DNA from 3 places in the Pseudomonas sp. 1928-m genome. Region 2 is predicted to be linked to each of the others. Evidence: predicted binding sites of a transcription regulator. Region 2 holds the regulator's gene; each other region holds the start of a gene.

Region 1 (2,264 bases), on a different contig from region 2:
TCGGCGCGCAAGTTGCTGCACCAGCGCAGCAGGGCGATGCCATGCAGTTGCTGGCGGTCAAACCCTTCGCAGAATTTCTCGACGGCTGGCAACAGTGGCAGGCAGCGCCGCAACCCCTGGCGATTCTCGGCGGCGGCGCGGCGGGAGTTGAACTGGCGCTGGCCTTGGCCGGAAAAGTGCCGCAACTGGCGCTGTTCTGCGCAGGTCATCTGCTCGATGGTTTGTCCGCTGGCGTGCGTCTGCGTGCCCTCGGCCATCTGCGCCAGCGCGGCGTCTGGGTGCGCGAGGATTGCCCGATCAGCCGTATCGAGGACGACTGCCTGTTCAGCGGCGACGAGCCGGTCTGGCGTGGTCAACGGCTGTTGCTGGCCAGCGGCGCCAAGGCCTTTGCCTGGCCGGCGCACAGTGGTCTGGGCTGCGATGAGCAGGGCTTTGTCTTGATCGCCCCGACGCTGCAGAGCTACACCCACCCGACGATTTTCGCCGTGGGTGACTGCGCCAGCCTGCCCGGCGCACGCAAGAGCGGGGTGTACGCGGTACGTCAGGGCCCGGTGCTGGCCGCCAATCTCAACGCCGCGCTACGCGGCCTGGCGCTCAAGCGCTATCGCCCGCAACGCCAGAGCCTGGCCCTGCTCGCCACTGGCGACGGCGGCGCGCTGCTGGACTGGCACGGACACAGTGCCGGCGGGCGCTTCTACGGGCGTTGGAAGGATTTCCTCGACAAGGGCTTTATCCAGCGTCACCGGCTCTAAACACGAATCACCTGCGACCAAAGTGCCATGGCTCTCAACCGCCATGGGTGCTCGAATCAACCTCCCACCAAAGGTTGGCCGCAGGGAGCGTCACCCGCTATGGTCTATAGATTCGCCGACAGCGGCCGATTGCCTACCCAGGCATATCCAGCTGCACGCACTCCAGTTCCAGCAGGCATGGCCCGCCCACTCCACGGCGGCGCGCCACAGGCAGTTTCTGGTCGTGGTTCGACCAGAATAAAAATAATGAGGTTTGTCATGCGCTCTGCGTTTATTACCTATCCCAAGGCCTGCCTGCTGCATGCCATTGGGCTGGCTGGATTGATGGTGACGTACCAGCAGATCCAGCTGCCCTGGTTTATCAGCATTCCGTCCTTTCTGCTGCTGGCCCTGTGGCCGTGGCTCGGGCCCTGGCAGCGCCAGCATGAAGACCAGCCGGCGCCCGCCAATGCGCCGCACGACACCTTCAGCAACCTGAGCCAAAGCCTGTCTCGGCACACCTGTCACAACGCCCTGGCCGCCGCCGAAGTGGCGCATGCAGCGCAGCAGCTGGCCGGCAAACTGCAATCGCAGCTCAGCGCCACCGAGCAGATCAACCAGGCCGCCGAGGCCATCACCCACACCGAACAGGACAACGCCCAGCGCGCCGAGCAAACCCTGCTGGCGGCGCAGAGCGTGCGGCAGAACAGCAGCAGCGGGCAGCAGGAACTGCGTCAGGCCATTGATGCCATGCAGCACCTGAGCGCGCAGACCGCCACCAGCCGCGAACTGATCGACGGCCTCAGCGCCCGCACCGAGCAGATCGAGAAAGTCACTCAGGTGATCCAGTCGATCGCCAGTCAGACCAATCTGCTCGCGCTCAACGCGGCCATCGAAGCAGCCCGCGCCGGTGAACTCGGCCGGGGCTTTGCCGTGGTCGCCGATGAGGTGCGCAACCTCGCCGGGCGCACCAGCAGTGCCACCGAGGAAGTCGGGCAGATCGTCAGCGATATCCGCCAGCAGAGCGCAGCGGTGGTCAGCCATATGCAGCAGCAGGCCGAGCAGCTGACCCTCGCCGCGCAGCAGGTCGAGCACACCGGCGCACAGCTGCAGGGAATTGCCGAACTGGCGGTGGATGTGGAAAGCCAGGTCAGCCAGATCGACACTGGCACCCGACAGAACCACGAACGCCTGGCCGAACTCTCGGTAGCGGTCGGCCAGCTACGCGGCGATGTCGGCGACAGCGAAGGGCAGACCCGCCAGCTCAGCAGCGCCGCCGAACGTTTAGTTGGCCAGGCGGAAAGCGTCAGCGAACAGCTCGCCGAAGTCGGCCTGGATGACTACCACCAGCGCATCTATGACCTCGCCCGCAGCGCTGCGGCGCAGATTGCCGCGCAGTTCGAAGTAGACCTGCAGAGCGGCCGGATCAGCGCCAGCGATCTGTTTGACCGTCACTACCAGCCGATTGCCGGCAGCTTCCCGGCCAAGTACAAGACGCGCTTCGACAGCTACGCCGATCAGGTGCTGCCGGCC
Region 2 (2,264 bases):
GCCAGTTCACGGAAACCATCGGCGCTCATCTCGCGGCGCATAAAGCGCCCCCAGTCAGCGCTCAGGCTTTGCGCCTCATCACTGAGGTCATTAACCAGTGGTGCGCTCTGCTCAACCAGATCCATGGTGCGGTTGGCCGCTTTCTCGGTCATCGTCACCACGTAATTCAGCCGCTCGGTGGCATCGGTGATTTGCGAGACCTCAGTGGCATGCGGCACGCGAGGGTCGAGCTGGAAATTGACAATGGCGTTATGCAGCTCACGGGTCAGCTTGCCGACCTCGTGATACAGGCCGCGATCACGCGCCTTGTTGAGCTCATGTATCAGCTGTACCGCTTCACCAAAGTTGCCTTGTTCCAGGCTGTCTACCAGTTGGCGAGCGTTGTGTTTCAGGGACGACTCAAGGTCACCCTGAACGGAATCTTTATGTTCCATAGCACCCTCATGGCAAACATCAGCCGTTGACCCGCTCGAAGATCTTTTCAATCTTCTCTTTCAGTACCTGGGCAGTGAACGGTTTGACTACGTAACCGTTAACCCCAGCCTGGGCTGCTTCGATGATCTGATCGCGCTTGGCTTCTGCGGTAACCATCAACACCGGCAGGGTTTTCAGGCGCTCATCGGCACGCACCGCGCGTAGCAGGTCGATACCCGTCATGCCGGGCATGTTCCAGTCAGTCACCAGAAAATCGAAACTGCCGCTCTGCAGCATGGGCAGCGCGGTGACGCCATCATCGGCTTCCGCTGTGTTGGTGAACCCCAAGTCACGCAGGAGGTTCTTGATGATCCGTCGCATCGTTGAAAAGTCATCAACGATGAGGATTTTCATGTTCTTGTCCAAGTCGACCTCCGTACAGTCCCAAACGCACCCAGCAACCTGTATGCGCTTTTAATCGTGAAACCGGCCCAGCGTTAGCGAATGCAACTCAATGTGCGCGCCACTCGCCCAGACGAGCGCGTAAACGAGCGGCACACTGACTGTGTAGTTGGCTTACACGTGATTCGCTAACCCCCAACACCTCGCCGATCTCTTTAAGATTCAATTCTTCATCGTAATATAGCGCTAACACCAGGCGCTCGCGCTCCGGCAGGTTGGCAATGGCATCTGCCAGGGCCGCCTGAAAGCGTTCATCTTCCAGATCACGAGAAGGTTCGAGGTGGTTGCTGCCAGCGTCTTCACCCAACCCACCGTGTTCACCGTCCTGCAACAGGTCGTCGAAACTGAACAGGCGGCTGCCTAAAGTGTCGCCAAGAATGCCGTAGTAATCCTCGAGACTCAATTGGAGTTCGGCCGCAACCTCTTGATCTTTAGCGTCTCTGCCGGTTCTGGCCTCAATTTTTCGAATTGCGTCGCTGACCATGCGGCTATTGCGATGCACTGAGCGGGGTGCCCAGTCACCTTTGCGCACCTCATCAAGCATCGAACCGCGAATGCGAATGCCGGCGAATGTCTCGAAACTGGCGCCTTTACTGGAGTCGTATTTTTTTGACGCTTCGAGCAGGCCGATCATCCCGGCCTGAATCAGATCGTCTACCTGCACATTGGCCGGTAGACGGGCCAGCAGGTGATAGGCAATGCGTTTGACCAGGGGCGCGTAGCGCTCGATCAACTGGTGCTGGGAATCCTGCGCCTGCGCCTTGCTATACATACGAAGTCCAGAGGCTGCTGTCATATGGCCGTGTCCGCGATCGGTTGCTGCACCAGACGCTCAACGAAAAACTCCAAATGACCGCGCGGGTTGGCCGGTAACGGCCAGGCGTCGACTTTCTGGGCTATCGCCTTGAACGCCAGCGCGCACTTCGAGCGCGGGAAGGCTTCGTAGACCGCGCGCTGCTTCTGCACGGCCTTGCGCACTGACTCGTCATACGGCACGGCGCCTACGTACTGCAGGGCAACGTCGAGAAAACGGTCGGTGACTTTAGTCAGCTTAGCAAAGAGGTTGCGACCTTCCTGCGGGCTGTGGGCCATATTGGCCAATACACGGAAACGATTCATGCCGTGGTCGCGGTTGAGCAATTTGATCAGCGCGTAGGCGTCGGTAATCGAAGTCGGTTCATCACACACCACCACCAGCACTTCCTGGGCGGCGCGCACGAAGCTGACCACGCCATCACCGATACCGGCAGCGGTGTCGATGATCAGCACATCGAGGTTGTCACTGATATCGCTGAATGCCTGAATCAGCCCGGCATGCTGCATGGGTGACAGCTGCACCATGCTCTGAATGCCAGACGCCGCCGGCACGATACGAATGCCCCCCGGCC
Region 3 (2,264 bases), on a different contig from region 2:
AAATCAGCTTCTTCTGCTCGGGTGTGGCCACCGTCATCAGCCACATCACCAGAAAGAACGCCATCATCGCCGTGGCAAAGTCGGCAAAGGCAATTTTCCAGGCGCCACCATGATGGCCACCGGCAACCTTTTTGACCCGCTTGACGATAATCGGCTGATTATTTTCCATGCTGCGCCTTAGCCCCCACGCATGGCCTGCTCAAGCTCGGTAAAGCTCGGGCGATGCGCAGGCAACAGCACCTTGCGGGAAAACTCCACAGCCAGCGATGGCGGCATCCCGGAGGCCGAAGCCACCAGACCGGCCTTGATCGCCTCATAGACGTTCAGCTCTTCTTTGGCATCATGCTCGAGAGCTGCGGCCAGGGGACCGAAAAAGCCGTAGGACGCGAGAATCCCGAAGAAGGTACCGACCAGCGCAGTACCGACCTTCTGGCCGATCTCTGCGTTATCCGCCTCGGCCAGAATCGACATGGTGATCACAATGCCCAATACCGCCGCCACGATACCCATGGCCGGCATACCGTCGGCCACCTTGGCTACGGCATGCGCGGGGTGCTCAACTTCTTCCTTGAGGCTGGATATCTCCATATCGAACAGCCCTTCCAGCTCATGCGGGGCCATGTTGCCGGAGGACATGATGCGCAGGTAATCGCAGATAAAGGCGGTCATCTGCTGATCTTTGAGAATGCCGGGGTACTTGCTGAAAATCGGGCTGGCGGCCGGGTCTTCGACATCGGCCTCGATGGCCATCATGCCTTCGCGGCGGCTCTTGTTGAGAATCTCGTAAAGCAGCTTGAGCACATCAAGGTAATAGGCATGGGTAAAGCGCGAGCTGAACATGCTCAGCGACTTCTTGAACACATGCATAAAGGCGCTGCCAGGGTTGGCCTGCAGAAAAGCCCCCAACGCCGCACCACCGATGATCAAGATCTCAAAGGGGTGAACCAACGCCATAAACTGGCCACCGGAGAGGATAAACCCGCCCAGCACACTGGCGAGTACAACAATGATGCCGATGATTTTTGCCATAGAAAGAGACTTGCCAGAGAGGGTAGAAAGGGGCTTTGCAAAACAACCCTTCTATTTATCGGAAGTTTTGCGCGAGACTATAGCCAGTTAAGGTCAAAAGCCAGCTTGTCTCAACCCGCATGCCAAAGCCCGTCCACTATCCGCGCACCCTGACAGACTGGCTCAAGCAGCTGGACAGCCAGCTATTGCCTGCCTCCATCGACAGCCAGCAGACGCTGCGCCGCGCCCTGGCAGACAGTAATCGCTCGATGCGTGAGTTAGCGGACTTGATGCAGGGCTGTCCAGCGCTGGCGCTCAGCGTCTTGCGCGAAGCCAACCGTAAAAGCAGCGGACTGAGCGAGCAAACCGAAAGCCTCGAAGCCGCCATCAGCCGCCTCGGCATTAAACGCACCGAAGACCTGCTCAACGCCCTGCCCGCCCTCCCCGAGCAGGAATTACCCAAAGCGCTGCGGCAGATTCAGCTGATCAGCCAGCACGCCAGCCACCAGGCCAACGGCCTGTTCGCCGGCCGCCTGGCGCGACTGTGGCAGGAAGTGCACTGGGGCAGCCTGCTGTTTCTCGCACCGATCTGGACCCTGCTTGCCGCTCACCCTGAGCTGTTTGAAGTGTGGGAGCAGCGCGTTTTGGTCAAGGGCGAAGCCGCAAGCAAGGTTGAACAAGAGCTGCTGGGCGTGCCGCTGCTGAAGCTGTGCCTGGGCCTGAGCGAGCAGTGGCATTTGCCGGAATGGGTCATCCAGGGCTACCGGCTACTGGTCAGCGACCGCCGCCTGCTGGTCAAGGCGCTGCATATCGCCCGCGACAATGAACATCCACTACACCAGCAACAAATCCTCGACGCCGACAGCAACCTGCGCCGCTGGCTGACTCAGCCGGCCAACAGCATCCTGCTGGCCAACGGCCTGGCGCTGTCCGCGCACTACGCCTGGAACAGTCCGCACAGCCTGCGCTGGCAGCGCCTGACCGGTTTATTTCTGCAACTGCCGCTCGATAACGTGCAGCAGTTGCTGCACCAAAATGCCGTCAGCAGCGCCCGACAGATGCCCGGCAGCGACCTCTGGCACCCGGCCGAAGCGCTGCTCTGGCCATGGCAGGCAAGGCACCTCAAAGCCACAGTCGAACAGCCCAAGCCCGCAGTCGTCAGCGCGTGGCGCCAGCAATGCGCACAATTGCTCGCTCAACCCAGTGCGTTTACCAATGTGCTGCAGCTCACCGCCTGCGCCAATCAGGCGCTCCAG

The links. Region 2 encodes FliA, which starts transcription of late flagellar genes. Its sites were predicted from a motif close to CTAAAGTTTNNNNNNNNNNNGCCGNTAA; they were not measured.
Region 1: the regulator FliA is predicted to act here: its motif matches at 857-884, upstream of P3C18_RS00785 (methyl-accepting chemotaxis protein).
Region 3: the regulator FliA is predicted to act here: its motif matches at 1,085-1,112, upstream of motA (flagellar motor stator protein MotA).

The regions. Positions count from the first base shown of each region.
Region 1 covers NZ_JARIXO010000001.1:178,939-181,202, forward strand. The annotation lists gene P3C18_RS00780 (FAD-dependent oxidoreductase) at 1-752, shown strand, start outside; gene P3C18_RS00785 (methyl-accepting chemotaxis protein) at 1,011-2,264, shown strand, end outside.
Region 2 covers NZ_JARIXO010000006.1:75,375-77,638, reverse strand. The annotation lists gene P3C18_RS17235 (protein phosphatase CheZ) at 1-434, opposite strand, end outside; gene P3C18_RS17230 (chemotaxis response regulator CheY) at 454-828, opposite strand; gene fliA (RNA polymerase sigma factor FliA) at 926-1,672, opposite strand; gene fleN (flagellar synthesis regulator FleN) at 1,669-2,264, opposite strand, start outside.
Region 3 covers NZ_JARIXO010000001.1:859,713-861,976, reverse strand. The annotation lists gene motB (flagellar motor protein MotB) at 1-169, opposite strand, end outside; gene motA (flagellar motor stator protein MotA) at 178-1,029, opposite strand; gene P3C18_RS03795 (HDOD domain-containing protein) at 1,149-2,264, shown strand, end outside.